4 regions of the Geobacillus sp. FSL K6-0789 genome follow, and region 4 is predicted to be linked to each of the others. Evidence: riboswitches for the same ligand, from Rfam matches in the RefSeq annotation. Region 4 holds a riboswitch; each other region holds the start of a gene.

Region 1 (4,374 bases), 130 kb from region 4:
AAATGACTTTCGTGTTCGGACGAATGTTTTCCGCTACTGTGTTTAAATCTGTCATATCGACAAACGTATGCTCGATGCCAAAGCGGGTCAACACTTCCGTGATCATCCGGTACGTGCCGCCGTAGACGTCTTCGGTCACGAGGACGTGGTCGCCTCGGGACAAGAGCAAAAACGCCGTCGAAATGGCCGCCATGCCAGAAGCGAAGGCGAATCCGCGCGTTCCGCCTTCTAACGCCGCGATCGTTTCCTCAAGCGCCTCGCGCGTCGGGTTGCCGGAGCGGCTGTAGTCGTATTTGCCGAACGTGGCGAAATCGAACTGATGGAACGTGGAGGCGTGCTGGATCGGCACGCTCATCGCTCCCGTGTGGCGATCGACTTTCCATTCATTATGGAGCAGTTTCGTTGAAAACGACCATTCCCGTTCCATCGCTTACACCTCTTTCATGTGTTTGAACGCTTGCGCCAAGTCGGCGATTAAATCATCCGCATGTTCGATGCCGACCGAGAAGCGGAGCAGCCGGTTGCAAATACCGTTTTGGATGCGGATTTCCTCAGGAATGTCCGCATGCGTCTGCGTCGCTGGGTACGTAATAAAGCTTTCGACTCCGCCCAGGCTTTCCGCGAATGTAATGAGGCGCAAGCTTTTTAAAAACCCGTTCACCCACTTTTCATCGGCAATCCGGAACGACAGCATCCCGCCTCTCCCCGGATACAGCACATCAGTGACATCTTCATGTTCGCGCAAAAAGGCGCTGATGCGCTTGGCGTTTTCTTCATGCTGGCGCATCCTTAGCGCCAGCGTTTTCATCCCGCGAATCAACAGCCACGAATCAAACGGCGACAACACCGCGCCGATGGCGTTCTGATACTCGGTCAGGCGTTGACAGAGCTCCTCGCCCTTGGCGACGACAAGGCCAGCCAACACGTCGTTATGGCCGCCTAAATATTTCGTGGCGCTGTGGATGACAATATCGGCGCCTTGTTCGATTGGGCGTTGGAGCACCGGCGTGTAAAACGTGTTATCGACGATCAGCAGCAGCCCATGCCGTTTGGCGAATTCGGAGACGGCGCGGATATCGGTCTCATGCATAAGCGGGTTCGTCGGTGTTTCCAGGAAAATCGCTTTCGTTTTTTCGGTGATACACGCTTCCACCGCAGCGAGATCAGCAAAATCGACGTAATGAAAGCCGAGACCGTACTTGCGCCAGCCGCGCTCAAACAGGCGGTACGTCCCGCCGTAAAGGTCGGCCGATACGAGAAACTCGTCTCCGCTCTCAAACAAGGCGAGCACTGTCTGAATGGCGGCCATGCCGGAGCTGAACGCATAGCCTTGGTCGCCGCCTTCCAGTCTCGCGATCGCTTCTTCGACGATTTTGCGCGTCGGGTTGCCGGTGCGGATATAGTCAAACCCGGTCGACTCCCCGATGCCGGCATGACGGTAGGCGGTGGAAAAATAAACTGGCGGGTTGACCGTCCCCGTCACCGTTTCGCTCCGGTTGCCAATTTGCGCTAACAACGTTTCTAGTTTATCCACCTCATCTCTCTCCTTCTGTTGAAAATTCCATCATGGATCAACGGCCAACCACTTAACGCCCAACGAAGCGCCGCTGTTGGTCAAGCAGCAGCCGAGGGCCTTGATCCTCGACGCCTCTCGGTTGAGGGAGCGGCCGCTTGAGTAAATAAAAAAAGTCTTCTAAGAAGAAGACTTTTCCATACGAACATGGTCATGCTTCTTCTTATCTGCCGAATTGAATGCTCAATTCGCTGGATTTAGCACCTGGCCGTCGGGCGGCTGGTTGCTGAAGCTTCATTGGGCCAGTTCCCTCCGCTTCTCTTGATAAGAACCGCTGCGTATTTAATTTTGTTAATTGTTAATTTATTAAAAAATGTAACGCATTCCGGTCATTTTTGCAAGTCATTTTTTTTGCCGGCACCAATGTTCGGCAAGTTCACGAAAAATTCGAGCCCTTCGTTAACATCTTTTTGCCTAAATATGTTACAATAACAAGTGAACTTGCGCTTTCATGGAGGATGATCATGGCGACAGCATCAGGAACGATGCGCGATTATACGCTTTACAGCAGGGAGCTGCAAGAAGAAATCGGGTTGCTTGTCTACTTGCCAAGCGATTTTTCTCCGTTGCATAAATATTCTTTATTAATCGCGCAAGACGGCAAGGATTATTTTATGTACGGAAAAATCAAAACCGTGATCGAGACACTCATGGACGAAGGAACGATCGACCGAACGATCGTTGTCGGCATCCCGTACCGGAACGTCAGCGACCGCTACGAGAAATACCACCCGGCCGGTCGAAAAAACGAAGCCTATATCCGCTTTTTGGCCCATGAGCTCGCGCCGTTTTTGGATCGCGAGCTGCCGACATATCAAATGGGCAAAGGACGAGCGCTGATTGGCGATTCGCTGGGAGGAACCGTGTCGCTTCTAGCCGGTCTGTTGTATCCGCATACATTTGGAAAAATCGCCATGCAGTCTCCTTACATTGACGACTCAGTGCTCGAACGCATCCGCGCGTTCCGCGCCCCGTCGCTTCTTTCCCTTTACCATTCCGTCGGCGCAGAAGAAACGGCGGTCAAAACGACGGACGGCCATGTACGCGATTTTATCACCCCGAACCGGGCCGCACGGGACTTATTGATCGAAAAGCGGTTTCCCTACACGTACCATGAATTTGCCGGCGGGCATGCATGGACGTATTGGCAGCCGGATGTGCCCCGGGCGGTATCGGCCATTTTGTCGCTGTAAATAACGGCAAACGAACCATCTGAAGGAGGGAAAGCGGAATGAAGTACGTCATTGTCATTTTTCCGCCAAAGCGGATTCAAGACTTCGCCAACTCGTACCGGAAGCGGTACGACAGCCATTACGCCCTCATCCCGCCGCACATTACATTAAAATACCCGTTTGAGGCGGATGAGGAGCAAATCAAAGAAATGACGAAAGAGCTGCGCCGCATCGCAGCGGAAACGGAGCCAATTCCGATCAAAGTGACGAAATTCAGCTCGTTTTACCCGACAAGCCACATCATTTATTTGAAAGTCGAGCCAAACGAAGTGCTGGAACGGTTGCACGAGCAGCTGCACAGCGGCTTGTTTGCCGGGGAGCCGGAATTCGTGTTCGTGCCGCACATTACAATTGGCCGCGATTTGCCGAATGCGGAATACGCTGACGTCTACAGCCAACTGCGGCTGCAAAACGTCCATTTTGAAGAGACGGTCGACCGGTTCCACCTTCTTTACCAGCTCGAGAACGGATCATGGACTGTCTATGAAACCTTTATCGTTGGAGGAAAGGAAACGGGAGAATGAACGTCGCCATTGGAACAACGGAAGACCGCGCGTTGTATGAAGACGCGTTGCGCGTCCGTCGGATTGTATTCATCGAAGAGCAAAACGTGCCGGAAGAAGAAGAAATCGATGCATTTGAACATGAATCGTTCCATCTCGTCCTATACGATGGCGAACAAGCAGTCGCAGCCGGCCGGTTTCGCCTGGTCGATGAAGGGGTTGGCAAAGCGGAGCGCATCTGCGTTTTGCCGGCTTACCGCGGCCGCGGCGTCGGCCGGATGGTGATGGAGGCGTTGGAGCAGCTTGCGAAAACAAAAGGGGCGAAAACGGCGAAACTGAACGCCCAGACGCACGCAGAACCGTTTTACCAAAAGCTCGGCTATACGACCGTCTCCGGCGTCTTTATGGACGCCGGCATCCCACATGTCACGATGGTGAAATCACTCGAATGATGGCCATAGAACAGCCTCGTCTACACTGATCCAAGGCTTGGGATCATCGAACATCGTTTCGCTCTCCTGAGCCAAGCAGAGCAAAAGGGAGCTGTGCGCACGCAAGCTCCCTTTTGCTTACTTTTTGTTGTTCAACATATTGGCGATCGTGTTCAAATCAATTTGTTTGCCGTTATGGACGATCGCCTTGACGATTTGGTCCTCAAGTTCTTTTGGCACTTTCCGGTTGGCAATTTGCGCCACCCGCTTCACCACTTGGCGCACCGTTTTTTCATCGCTGAAATTGGCGTTTTGCAGCGAGTTGGCGAGCTCAAAAACGTCTTTCATATTGACACCTGTTTTCTGTTCGATGTTTTTAAAAAATTGCTGATCCATCGTTCTGCCTCCTTCTCCCTGCTATATCGTATGATGCTCCCGCCTCGGCGTGCATCAAATTAGGGAAAGAAAAATACGAGCCGCTCCGTGGCGCCGAAACGGCCCGTATCCCATTCGCTTTTTCCGTTAGGCGACAAATGCCGCGCCGACAATAATCAACAAAATGAACAACACGACAATCAGCACAAAGCCACCGCCATAGCCACCGCCATAGCCACCGCCATAGCCGTAGCCGTAAG
Region 2 (4,374 bases), 570 kb from region 4:
AACGTGCCACCGATCAATATGAGGATGGAGACCGCAATAATCCACGCAGTCGGATGTTTCGGGGCGTTCGCTGCTTGTTTCGCGCGAACGTCTCGTTGTTGTGCGGTCACTTCCACGATGCGTTCCCCCTTTTGTTTTGGTTGATGAACGTATTCTATAATATATAAAAACCAATTGATTTGCTACGATTTAAGCTAAAAAGTTTCAATGTTGCGGCCGGTCGGGTATAATAGCAGACGAACATTTTCTTCGGAAGGAGATGACCATGTGGAACGAGTTTAAAAAATTCGCCGTCCGCGGCAATGTCATCGATTTAGCCGTTGGGGTGATCATCGGCGGGGCGTTTGGCAAAATCGTTTCCTCGCTCGTCAATGACATCATCATGCCGCTTGTCGGGCTGATTCTAGGCGGCATCAATTTCAGCGATTTGTCTTGGAAAGTCGGCAAAGCGGAAGTGAAATATGGGGCGTTTATCCAAACAGTCGTCGATTTTTTGATCATCGCGTTTTCGATTTTCCTGTTTGTGAAATTGATCAACACGCTGTATGAACGGGTGAAAAAGCAGGAAGAGGTGAAGGAAACCGCACCGACGCTGACGAAAGAGGAGGAGCTATTGACAGAAATTCGCGATTTGTTAAAGCAGCAGCGGGAAACGACGTGAAAGCCTGTCTGGAAGATGGACAGGCTTTCATGGCGCTGAAACTTCTCAATCGGGTTGATGGAATGGCGGCGAACCCGAAAATCGCAGCCAACAGCGGTTCAGGGATTTGCAACAGAAGGGTGAATGGGTAGAACAGGTAACCCAACCAGTCAAACACCGGCGTATATTCAGCGAGCAACAGCCCGATCAGTCCGACTGACATAATGGACGGCAAAATGCCCATCATCATGATGAAGCCATCGCGCAAGTTCTCCCATGTTATGAGTAATGTTAAAAATGGTAAAAAATATTAAAGAAATATAATACCTGAATCCGTGACAGCAGCTCATCAAAAGCACCGGAAAACGTAATCATATCAAGGGTTTAGCCCAGTTTCGGATGTTCACTTATTGAGTGAAAAGCAAAAAGTGTGATATTTGTTGATTTATCAAGCTTTCTCAGCAGTTTGAACGCGTTTTTATCACGGATTCAGGTAATAAAAAACATTACTCTTTACTAAGATACGGATATCTTAGATGGCTGTAACACCACAGCCTCTACTCCATAGCTTTTGTTAAAAGCATTTGGAGATACTTTTTTAATTATTTGATAAGCTCCATTCACGTCTGCATTTATTAAAATCCCTTTATTGGATTTAAATAAACCTCTTTTAATTCTTCTGTTTTTATTATAATTTTCTTTGGTTGGAGCTTCTCCGTCTAAAAATGATGTTCCGCTTGTATAAGACTCTTCAGTTACTATTAACTTAATCCCAACTTCTTCACATGTCACGGATACAGTGGAAAAGCCGGTAGCGATGATCGCCGCTTCTTTCACGGTATATTTGCCTTCTTTGAACACTTTATTAGTGATCAATAACCCAATGGAGTAGCTGCCGACAAAGGAAGCGACGGCGTCGATCAAACGGCGGGCATCGACGGCTTTTGTCATTAAGAAAAAGGCGGTGCCTGGCAAGTGGAACAACCGATATAAAAATAAAATCAATTCTTGAACGATGCGATACAAGACGGGATTGTACAAAATGTCTTGAAAAATGCGCATATACTCCCGCTCGGTTCCGCCGCGGTCAAGGCCGTATGTTTTCATAAACCGGCGGATTTGTGCCAAGATGCTTGTCAGCCGCCGCCTTAGAGTCAAACCGGATGAGCTCCGCCTGCACACAGCGCATGACACAAACGGAGAACGCTGCGGCAGGGAGATGAGCGGCCATGCAAGCACGGAGCGAAACCGCCTCCTCCACTGTTTCTCCTTCACCTCCCATCGACAAAAACCCCCTTCGCCTCGGAATGAGGCGAAAGGGGTCATGAGCCGTTCTTATCATCCAAAGCGAAACCGCTTTGCGGGTGTTAGCACCTTGCCTGCGGCAGGTTGCTGTGGGGTCATCAAGCCCGTTCTCTCGCCCACTCTTGATAAGACGTATGCAATTTATCTTCTATCTTATCGTACATCATCAAAGGCAACAATCGTCATTGTTCGACTTCCGGTTGCTCGGACGTGACGCCGACATCTTTCCACGTCAGTTTCGAGCTCGGGTCAACCGTAAAGTTGGCGACGCGGTTGTTGACGGCATAAATGGACAAACCATACAACGTCGGGATGACCGGAACTTCTTCGTTCATCAGCTGTTGCCATTCACTGTAAATTTTCCGGCGATACTCCTTGTCAAACGCCTGCTCGGAATGGCCTTTTTCCAGCAGCTCATCATTTTTCTCGTTCACCCAACGCGAGTAGTTGAACATGGCGTTGCGGCCGTACAATCCGTACGGGTCGACGTCCGTTCCAGTTGACCAAGCGGCGGCGTAGACATCCACTTTCGGATCGTCTTTTTCGACCATATCGTAGAAGGAGTTGAACTCCGCCAAGCGTCCGTCTACAAGCTGAACATCGAGACCCACATCTTTCCAGCATTGCATATAAAATTTGGCCAGCGGTTCAGCGATGTCCCCACCGCTCATCGCCAAGAAGTTGATCTTGAATTTTTTGCCGTTTGGATCTTCGCGGAGGCCATCGCCATCCACATCTTTATATCCCGCTTCATCCAGCAATTGTTTCGCTTTTTCCGGATTGTACGTATACCCTTTGATGGAACTGTCATGATAGCCCGGGAACGACGGCGGAATGAGCGTGTTCGCCGGGAAGCGCAAACCATGATACAGGCGGTCGGCCACCTCTTGGTTGTTGATGGCGTACGCCATGGCTTGGCGCAGTTTTTTGTTTTGGAATTTCGGATTGTCCATTACGTTTTCCTGCTTTTTCGCATCCCAATGGCCGAGTTTAAAGCCGATATAGCTGTACGACAAACCCACTCTACCGATAAACTGAATGTTTTTCGTCCCTTTCGCGTTCAAATATTGGTCAGTCGGGAACCCAGCGACGTCAATTTCGCCTTTTTTCAGCGCTTGCAGGACGACTTGCGGGCTGACGACTTTCAAAATGACGCCTTCCAAGTTCGGTTTGCCAGCCCAGTAGTCATCATTGCGAACAAACTCTACCGACTCGCCCGGAACGATTTTCTTCACTTTAAACGGACCGAACCCGATCGGTTTTTTCCGGATTTTATCCGATTTCGCCAAGTCTTTGATCGGAATGTCTTTCAAGTAATGCTTCGGCAGCGGATACGCCCAAATGCCAGTCAACACCGACGGATTGGCCTGTTTCCATGTGATCGTCAACGTCTTTTTGTCGATGACTTTAATGCCGGAAATTTTATCCGCTTTGCCGCTGTGATATTCTTCCATCCCGACGATCCCTTGGATGAGCGCATCGCCATAGCGGACGCCGGTGTAATCTTTATGGCCGATGACCAAATACGCATACTCCAAGTCTTCAGCGGTCACCGGCTGGCCGTCATGCCAATTCACATTGTCTTTAATATGGATTGTCATCGTCTTTTTATCATCCGACAACTCATACGTGGCAGCCCCATCATTTGTAATTTCATAGTCACCGTTCGTCCGGAAAAGCGACTCGTCAAAAAATTGCAAAATCTCTGCGTCGGGCGCTCCGGTGTAGAATGCAGAGCTGAGCATCCCTTCAAACGGCGTATCGGACACAAGGCCGTATTTCAACACGCCGCCATCGATGATTTTCCCGTCGTTTTTCACCGTCATCGGGAATTTGCTGATGTCTTCCTTCTGAGCCGCCGGTTTTTCGTTATTGTTGCCCTTTCCGCTCGTTGTGTCGGATTTGCCCGTGCACCCGGCGAGCACGAGCAAGAGCGCGGCGAGAGCCGCCAGCCATTTTCTCTTCACATTTTCTTCCCCCTTATCCTAGTCGTTGTCTTGCATCAGCCGCACGTTTCAGCGCTTGGCCGATGAAATTTATGCACAGCATCATCACTAAAATAAGCAATGACGCAGGCAACCAAACCCACCATTTGTTTTGCAAAACATCCGGGTTGGTCGCATAGCTGACCAACGTCCCTAAGCTCGGCGTGCTCTCCGGCAGCCCGAAGCCAAGATACGTGAGCCCGGACTCGATGCCGATGTTGCCCGCCAAATTTAACGTCAAATTGACGATAATGATCGAGCTGAGGTTGGGCAAAATTTGAAAAATAATGATTTTCCAATCTGGCGTGCCGAGCGTTTTTGACGCGCTGACATAATCCAGCTCGCGCTCGGTCAGCGTTTTGGCGCGGATCAGCCGGGCTTTGCCCGTCCACAAAAACGCGCTCATGATCAAAATGAACGTCAATACATTATATTTAGGCACAA
Region 3 (4,374 bases), 1.4 Mb from region 4:
TGAGAACGTTGCTTCCGGTTCGGTGACGCCGCGTTCGGTGCCGGCGAGCTTGCTTGTGTAGCCGCTTAAGAAATGGTACATCGCCTGTTCGCGCGTCAGCTTGCTGATCGGCGGCAGGACGCCGAACGCATCGGCTGTCAAAAACACGATCGTGGACGGATGGCCGGCGACGCTCGGGTCGATGATGTTTTGGATCGCCTGAAGCGGGTAGGCGGCGCGTGTGTTTTCCGTCAGCGTGCCGTCGTCGTAATTCGGCACCCGCGTCGCGTCATCGAGAACGACGTTTTCGAGCACCGCGCCGAAGCCGATGGCGTCAAAAATTTGCGGCTCTTTCTCGCGCGATAGGTTGATGCATTTCGCATAGCAGCCGCCTTCGATGTTGAAAATGCCGCGGCTTGACCAACCGTGTTCGTCATCGCCGATCAAGCGGCGGTTCGGGTCGGTCGAGAGCGTCGTTTTTCCCGTTCCCGACAAGCCGAAAAAGAGGGCGACATCGCCTTCCTGCCCGACGTTGGCCGAGCAGTGCATCGGCAGGATGCCTTGTTCCGGCAGCACATAGTTCATGACCGAGAAAATCGATTTTTTCATTTCGCCGGCATACTCGGTGCCGCCGATCAACACGGTGCGCCGTTCAAACGAGATGATGATGAACGCTTCCGAGCGCGTCCCGTCCACCTTCGGGTCGGCTTTAAAGTTCGGCGCGCAAATGACGGTGAATTGCGGCTCGTGCGCGGCGAGCTCCTCGGCGCTCGGGCGGACGAACAGCTGATGGACGAACAAGTTGTGCCAGGCGAATTCGTTGACGACTTGAATCGGCAGCCGGTATTTCGGATCGGCGCCGGCAAAGCCTTTAAAGACGAACAGTTCATCTTGTTTCATTAAATAATCGAGCACTTTGTCGTACAGTTTCTCAAACGTTTCCGGAGACATCGGCTGGTTGACCGTTCCCCAGTCGATCGTTTGCTTCGTGGACGGTTCTTCGACGATGTATTTGTCTTTCGGCGACCGCCCCGTGTACTTGCCGGTTGTCACCGCGACGGCTCCGGTGTGGGTCAGCCGTCCTTCGTTCCGTTGCAGGACTTTCTCGACGAGCTCGGCGACGGACAATTGGTGATGTACGTACGGTTTTTGTAGCAATAAATCAAGCTTATTCGTCATGTTTGCGATCCCCATATTCAAAACCCGCCTTCTTTTTGTAATCACTCTTGAAAATAGTATAACACATTTTTATTAATAGTCCATACTAATTGTGTGGGTTTTTCAAACTTTATTTTGCCCAATGTGTCGATTTCCTTGAGGAAAGAATTTTCGCGGCTGGAAATGATAAAAAATGAATTTTGATAGTTGACTTTGCCGATTCCGTTGCGATAAGATAAGTCATTGAACGGATACTCTTATCCCGAGCCGGTGGAGGGACAGGCCCGATGAAGCCCAGCAACCGTCACAACTGGACATGTGTGAAATGGTGCTAACCTGTGGCAAGGCGCAGTCCTTGAACGATAAGAGTGAAAGGAAGCAATACGATTGCCATGACCTTTCCTCAGCCGTTACAGGAAAGGTTTTTTATATTGCGAAGGGAAAAAGGGAAATGAGTTCCGTGTCGCCACATTATGCCAAGAGGAGGAAACAAACCGAATGTCAGCCAAACGCCGCTTGTTTACTTCAGAGTCTGTGACGGAAGGACATCCGGATAAAATTTGCGACCAAATTTCTGACGCCATTTTGGATGCGATTTTGGAAAAAGATCCAAACGCCCGCGTCGCCTGCGAAACGAGCGTCACGACCGGGCTGGTGCTCGTGAGCGGGGAAATCACGACATCAACATACGTGGACATTCCGCGCATCGTCCGCGATACGATCCGGGAGATCGGCTACACGCGCGCCAAATACGGATTTGACGCTGATACGTGCGCGGTGCTGACGTCGATTGACGAACAATCGCCGGACATTGCGATGGGGGTGGATCGGGCGCTCGAGGCGCGCGAAGGTCAGATGACTGATGAGGAAATTGAAGCGATCGGCGCCGGCGACCAAGGATTGATGTTTGGGTTCGCCTGCAATGAGACGGAAGAATTGATGCCGCTGCCGATTTCGCTTGCGCACCGCTTGGCGCGCCGATTGGCGGAAGTGCGTAAAACGGACGTCTTGCCGTACTTGCGGCCGGACGGGAAAACGCAAGTGACGATCGAATACGATGAAAACGGCAAACCGGTGCGCGTCGATACGATCGTCGTTTCCGCGCAGCACCATCCGGAAATTACGCAAGAGCAAATCGAGCGCGACATTAAAGAGCAGGTCATCAAGCCGGTCGTGCCCGCGGAGCTGCTTGATGAGAACACGAACTATTTCATCAACCCGACAGGACGGTTTGTCATCGGCGGTCCGCAAGGGGATGCTGGGTTGACGGGGCGCAAAATCATCGTCGATACGTACGGCGGCTACGCCCGCCACGGCGGTGGCGCGTTCTCGGGCAAAGATCCGACGAAAGTCGACCGCTCGGCAGCGTATGCGGCCCGCTATGTCGCGAAAAACATCGTCGCGGCAGGACTGGCCGACAAATGCGAAGTGCAGCTCGCCTACGCGATCGGCGTCGCCCGTCCGGTATCGATTTCCATTGATACGTTCGGCACCGGCAAAGTGTCGGAAGACATTTTGATTGAGGTCGTGCGCAGCAACTTCGATCTCCGCCCGGCGGGCATCATCAAAATGCTTGACCTGCGCCGCCCGATTTACAAACAGACGGCTGCTTACGGCCATTTTGGGCGTACGGACATCGACTTGCCGTGGGAGCGCACTGATAAAGCGACGACGCTGAGAGAACAAGCGCTGGCGCTGGCGGACAAGTGATGAAAGAAAAAGAGCTGCCTGATCACGGTAGCTCTTTTTTGTCGGCGCACGATGTCCGCTGTTGCTGCAGCGCTTTGTAATACTGCCCTTTCTCGACATATTCGCGGCGGATGCGCTCCATTTCGCGGATATCGTCTTCCGTCAGTTCGCGGACGACTTTCGCCGGTCGGCCGAGGGCGAGCGTGTTGGGTGGAATTTTTTTGCCCGGCGGCACTAAACTGCCGGCGCCGATAAACGCGCCTTCCCCGATTTCCGCGCGGTCCAAAATGATTGAGCCCATGCCGATGAGCGCGTTTTTGCGAACGATGGCGCTGTGCAAAATGACTTGATGGCCGACCGTCACCCCGTCCTCAATGATAAGCGGATTGTTTGGACTTTGATGCAAAATTGAGTTATCTTGAATATTGACCCGGTTGCCAATCACCGTTGGTGCCACATCGCCGCGAATGACGGTATTGAACCAAATGCTTGTCTCTTCGCCGATCACGACATCGCCGGTGATCGTCACATAGTCGGCGATAAAGGCGGAGGCGGCAATTTGCGGCGTTTTGCCTTTGTATGGGTAAATCATGGGCGTTCGTTCCTTTCTGTTGCAAAATCGATCGTTCACCATGTATTGTACAACGCTGCGTCCAAATCGCCAACGAAAGCGAGCGCGCCTAATCGGGATTGGTGAAAAACGTTTCGTTTCGCCCGATGAGTGGTTGGGATCGGGGAAGAAGATCCGATTTCACAAAGCTTCTCAACGTGAGAAGAACCGTTGTTGAGCGGCTTTTTCATTCCGTCGCCAACCCTTTTATGATTTGCCCCGGCCGCATTGATGGCAATACTGGAAGACGAGATCGCAAGCTGTTCAGACGCGAAACAATTTTGGTTGCCGATAAGATGGAAATGCTAGGAGACGAGACCATGGTGTTTGCACCTGAGGTGAACCGATTGAACATTCCGAAAAACCCCATCGCCTTGATGAAAATGGTGTATCGTGACGTGCTTCCGCTTGTCCACCGCGAGCTTGCCTATTGGCGGCGCCAGGCCGAGCGCATTCCCGACCCGGAGCTTCGGCGCCAGGCCTTGGCGAGCATCGCGTCGAAAACGTTCCATTGCGAAGGCGGCTCCATTTTGGCGCTTTTGGCCGGAGAAAACATGGAGGATTGCATCCGCTTTATCGTGGCTTACCAGACGATCAGCGATTATTTGGATAATTTGTGCGACCGCAGCACCTCGCTCGATCCGCTCGACTTTCGCGCCTTGCACGATTCGATGCCGGACGCGTTGACAATCGGCGCCGAGCCGTCGAACTATTACCGACATCGCCGCGAACAGGAAGACGGCGGCTATTTGCCGGCGCTTGTCCGCACGTGCCAAGAGGTGCTCGAGACGGTGCGCCATTATGAGACGATCGCCCCATTTTTGCATGAATTGGCCGGATATTATTGCGACTTGCAAGTGCATAAACATGTCGAAGCGAGCGAGCGGGTGCCGCGGCTGGAGAAATGGTTCGCGCAATACAAAGACGCCTTGCCGCCG
Region 4 (4,374 bases):
GCGAATCCAGCACCGATGAATGATAAAGTTGTACTTGAAAATAACCACCCTTCCCTCCAACTTGTCATGCGTTCATAAAACAGCTGTTGCCAATGAGCAACATAACCATCCATATACACAAGGTAAGAGAGCGACAACCCATACATTCGAACCGCTTGGCGGGACAATTGCAGCAACGGCACAATCGCCGCAAGCACGACATAACCAATCGCGAATGATGCCATTCGAAAGAAAAAGGCAGAAAATGCGCCTATCGCTCTAAAAGTTGAGCCACGCACTATATGCGATGTCACATAAAGAAGCAACAACATCGTATGTCCAAACCATACGAATGATGCGCCTGTGATCCCGAACATCATCATCAACCCAATGGAAGGAGGCAACCAAATCGGCAATAGCCGCAGAAGAGACACAGCATAGTGGATTTTGAGCAATCGCTGCCACACCTCGTCATCCCGCACTCCAGACAGACGCACATAATGATAATGGTATTGACGTTGCAATGCCTCTTTGGACTCAAGCAAAACTCCTATGAAAGGACTGACAGACATGAAAAAAAGAGCTCCCATAACCATAGAAGGGCGAAACAGCGTCGAGGATCGAGCACAAAAGGCTACAACCACAGCCGATGAAACAAGCCATTTCGCCGCTTCCACCAAGAACATGGTCATCTTCGGGGAAAAAGGCGATTTTCTCTGCAACGGCTCCAAACTGCTTCGTTGTCGTTGTTGATATAACAGCCATACGAGTTTCATTTCTCTTCCCCCACATTGATTTACTCATTAGGAACGGCAGGGAGTTTTTCCCCTGCCGTTTTGCCTTTTACCATGCAATCGCTGCTGCTTTTCCTCGTTCCGCCACTATTTTTTTCACCGTCGCGACAAAAGCTGACCACCCAATTTCCAAAATGGCGTCGACTCCACCTGACAAAATAGCGGTGATCCCAAGAATAATAGAAATGAGAGTGGAGCCGGTCAACACAATCGAAACAACCGTCGTCGCGATTGTCTGTGACACGCCGAGCGTCCCGGCAACAAGCGCCAGCAAACTCATAACCTATCACCTCCTTCCAGTAAATGATAATCGATCAAAACTTTTTTCAAAAACATTCTGTGTCTATCTCATCCTTCGCACTAAACGAGAATAAACCCCGCCGTAAAGCAGCACCAATACAATAAATCCTATTTTGATGGGCATGCTGGCCGCTTTTAGGCGAAAAGCAACTCCAATCAACACAACAAGCGGCAGGCTAATCAGAATAAAATACGGCCACGACCATTGTTTCACCCACTTCACTCCTGTCTGCGATGCGGTTTCTAGTAAATTCCTTGTTAATATCATCCATTTTAATTATACACCTTGACTCTAAAAAAAAAAAGAAGAGAAATCGTTCGATAATTTTATCTTTTTTTACATATTTCGACATATTTCGTGCTATTGACATGAAACAGAGATGCTTTTAAGAGATTAGTACAAGGTAAGGGAGGAGATACAATGCTTCTTTTTTATTACGTCATCCCATGTTTCCTACATCATCATATGGTATAATAATCCCAACCAACATGAAACGAATGGAGAAGGAATCCACTTGAAAAGCATCAAACCCGGCCGCGTCCCGTCGATGCAAGGGCTGTTCGGCAGCATCGCCGCTGTGTTGTTCGGCATCTTTTGGATGGTGATGACCTTCTCCATCACCGCGGACTCGCCGTTTCCCGCCGCCCGCTTTTTTCCGTTTTTCGGCCTTGTCGTCATCGCCATCGGTGTATTTCAAGCAATTTACCATTACAAAAATGCGACGGGAAAACAACGCATGTCCTTATTGGACATTGTCGTCAGCGAGGAAGAGCCCGACCCACTGAACGTCCGATTTGGAGGCAAAGAGAAAACAAACAAGTATTGCCCATACTGCGGAGAACATGTGCAGCGTGATTTTCAGTTTTGCCCCCGATGCGGGAAAGCACCGAGCCCTTGACGCGAGCCGCTCTTTTTATCTGAATCTCTTTAACTTTTGAAATTTCCTTCTTCACCGTATTGAATAATTTCGAAAAATACATTAAATTATATAGTAATCATCAAAACGTCACCGCACAATTGCATACCGGCATTCTTATCAAGAGAGGGGGAGGGAATGGCCTGGTGAACCCTCAGCAACCTGGCCGCGGCCAAGGTGCTAAATCCAGACAGGCGGAAGCCTGGAAGATAAGAAGAAGCGAACGAAAAGTCTTCTTCTTAGAAGGCTTTTTTCTTTTACTACAACGAAATGGGGGAATCAAACGTGGGGCTGCTCGATGAGTTGAAACAACGCATTCTCATCGCCGACGGAGCGATGGGGACGCTGTTATATTCGCATGGCGTCGACCGTTGTTTTGAAGAATTGAATCTATCGAATCCAGACGAAATCATTCATATTCATGAAGCGTATATCGCCGCGGGCGCCGATGTCATTCAGACGAATACATACGGCGCCAACTATGTGAAACTCGCCCGCTACGGCCTTGAAGATGAGGTGCCGGCCATCAACCGCGCGGCGGTGCGGCTCGCCAGGCAAGCGGCGAACGGGCGGGCATACGTGCTCGGAACGATCGGGGGGCTGCGCACGTTAAACAAAAGCGTCGTCACGCTTGAAGAAGTGAAACGGACGTTTCGCGAGCAGCTGTTTGTCCTGATGGCTGAAGGAGTCGACGGCGTGCTGCTCGAGACGTATTACGATTTGGAAGAGTTGGAGACGGTGCTTGCCATCGCCCGCAAAGAGACCGACTTGCCGATTATCGCTCACGTCTCGCTCCATGAAGTCGGCGTCTTGCAAGATGGCACGCCGCTCGCGGACGCCCTTATCCGCCTGGAGGCGCTCGGGGCCGATGTCGTCGGACTGAACTGTCGTCTCGGTCCATATCATATGCTTCGGTCGCTCGAGGAAGTGCCGCTGCCGAAGCAGGCGTTTTTGTCGGCGTATCCGAATGCGAGCCTCCCGGATTACCGCGATGGCCGGCTTGTCTATGAGACGAACGCTGAATATTTCGAGGAAACAGCCAAAGCGTTCCGCGACCAAGGGGTGCGCTTGATCGGCGGGTGCTGCGGCACGACGCCGAAACATATTGAGGCAATGGCAAAGGCGCTCGCCGACCGGACGCCGGTGACGGAAAAAACGGTGAAGCGGCGCACGGCATCTGTATCGGTGCAAGCCGATCGGCCCGCGCCGACTCCGCTTCCCGAGCTCGCCCGCACGTACCGCTCGGTCATTGTGGAGCTAGATCCGCCGAAGCAACTCGGCATTGACAAGTTTCTTGCTGGGGCGAAAGCGCTCCATGACGCCGGCATCGATGCGCTGACGTTGGCCGACAACTCGCTCGCCACGCCGCGCATCAGCAACGCCGCTGTCGCCACGATCATCAAGGAGCAACTCGGCATCCGCCCGCTTGTGCATATTACATGCCGCGATCGCAATTTGATCGGCTTACAGTCGCATTTGATGGGCTTGCATACGCTCGGCATCACCGACGTGCTCGCCATTACCGGCGACCCGTCGAAAATCGGCGACTTCCCAGGAGCAACGTCGGTGTATGATTTATCATCGTTCGATTTGATCCGCTTGATCCGCCAGTTTAACGAAGGGCTGTCGTACTCGGGCAAACCGCTTGGGCAAAAAACGAACTTCTCGATCGGCGCTGCGTTCAACCCGAACGTCCGCCATTTGGATAAAGCAGTTGAGCGAATGGAGAAAAAAATTCAATGCGGCGCCCACTATTTCTTGACCCAGCCGATTTACTCGGAAGAGAAAATCGTTGAAGTGTACGAAGCAACCAAGCATCTTGACACGCCGATTTACATCGGCATTATGCCGCTTGTGAGCGCGCGCAACGCCGACTTTTTGCATCATGAAGTGCCGGGCATTACGCTCTCTGACGAGATTCGCGCCCGCATGGCCGCCTGCGGCAGCGACCCGGTGCAAGCAGCCAAGGAAGGCATCGCTATCGCCAAATCGCTCATTGACGCTGCGTTTGATTTGTTTAACGGCATTTATTTGATCACGCCGTTCTTGCGCTATGACATGACAGTCGAGCTCGTCCGCTACATTCACGAAAAAGAAGCGGCCGCCAAAGAAAGGAAGGTTGTTCATGGCTAACGTCACCTTAGAACAGCAGCTGCAAAGAAAAATTCTTGTCATCGATGGCGCCATGGGCACGATGATCCAAAGAGCCAACCTATCGGCCGTCGACTTTGGCGGCGAGGCGTATGAAGGGTGCAACGAATATTTGACCCTCACCGCCCCGCATATCATCCGCCGCATTCATGAAGCGTACCTAGAAGCCGGTGCTGATATCATTGAAACGAACACGTTCGGAGCGACACGCATCGTGCTTGACGAATATGGCC

What was found. Region 4 has a riboswitch for S-adenosylmethionine ahead of NSQ51_RS03575 (bifunctional homocysteine S-methyltransferase/methylenetetrahydrofolate reductase). Riboswitches for the same ligand answer to the same signal wherever they lie in the genome.
Positions count from the first base shown of each region.
Region 1: another riboswitch for S-adenosylmethionine. It lies ahead of NSQ51_RS04325 (methionine biosynthesis PLP-dependent protein); the one in region 4 lies ahead of NSQ51_RS03575 (bifunctional homocysteine S-methyltransferase/methylenetetrahydrofolate reductase).
Region 2: another riboswitch for S-adenosylmethionine. It lies ahead of NSQ51_RS06575 (AraC family transcriptional regulator); the one in region 4 lies ahead of NSQ51_RS03575 (bifunctional homocysteine S-methyltransferase/methylenetetrahydrofolate reductase).
Region 3: another riboswitch for S-adenosylmethionine. It lies ahead of metK (methionine adenosyltransferase); the one in region 4 lies ahead of NSQ51_RS03575 (bifunctional homocysteine S-methyltransferase/methylenetetrahydrofolate reductase).

Region 1 covers NZ_CP151966.1:815,671-820,044, reverse strand. The annotation lists gene metC (cystathionine beta-lyase) at 1-427, opposite strand, end outside; gene NSQ51_RS04325 (methionine biosynthesis PLP-dependent protein) at 431-1,534, opposite strand; SAM riboswitch class I at 1,734-1,844, opposite strand; gene NSQ51_RS04320 (alpha/beta hydrolase-fold protein) at 2,038-2,766, shown strand; gene NSQ51_RS04315 (YjcG family protein) at 2,805-3,329, shown strand; gene NSQ51_RS04310 (GNAT family N-acetyltransferase) at 3,326-3,760, shown strand; gene NSQ51_RS04305 (stage VI sporulation protein F) at 3,878-4,135, opposite strand; gene NSQ51_RS04300 (YjcZ family sporulation protein) at 4,262-4,374, opposite strand, start outside.
Region 2 covers NZ_CP151966.1:1,251,687-1,256,060, reverse strand. The annotation lists gene NSQ51_RS06595 (hypothetical protein) at 1-116, opposite strand, end outside; gene mscL (large conductance mechanosensitive channel protein MscL) at 266-661, shown strand; partial or broken gene NSQ51_RS06585 (YjiH family protein) at 744-911, opposite strand; partial or broken gene NSQ51_RS06580 (YjiH family protein) at 1,427-1,561, opposite strand; partial or broken gene NSQ51_RS06575 (AraC family transcriptional regulator) at 1,616-1,792, opposite strand; SAM riboswitch class I at 1,973-2,077, opposite strand; gene opp4A (oligopeptide ABC transporter substrate-binding protein) at 2,128-3,912, opposite strand; gene NSQ51_RS06565 (ABC transporter permease) at 3,926-4,374, opposite strand, start outside.
Region 3 covers NZ_CP151966.1:2,477,205-2,481,578, reverse strand. The annotation lists gene pckA (phosphoenolpyruvate carboxykinase (ATP)) at 1-1,173, opposite strand, end outside; SAM riboswitch class I at 1,392-1,506, shown strand; gene metK (methionine adenosyltransferase) at 1,636-2,847, shown strand; gene NSQ51_RS13075 (gamma carbonic anhydrase family protein) at 2,870-3,418, opposite strand; gene NSQ51_RS13070 (tetraprenyl-beta-curcumene synthase family protein) at 3,757-4,374, shown strand, end outside.
Region 4 covers NZ_CP151966.1:681,221-685,594, reverse strand. The annotation lists gene NSQ51_RS03595 (hypothetical protein) at 1-755, opposite strand, end outside; gene NSQ51_RS03590 (uberolysin/carnocyclin family circular bacteriocin) at 823-1,053, opposite strand; gene NSQ51_RS03585 (hypothetical protein) at 1,117-1,287, opposite strand; gene NSQ51_RS03580 (zinc-ribbon domain-containing protein) at 1,589-1,972, shown strand; SAM riboswitch class I at 2,105-2,206, shown strand; gene NSQ51_RS03575 (bifunctional homocysteine S-methyltransferase/methylenetetrahydrofolate reductase) at 2,276-4,123, shown strand; gene metH (methionine synthase) at 4,116-4,374, shown strand, end outside.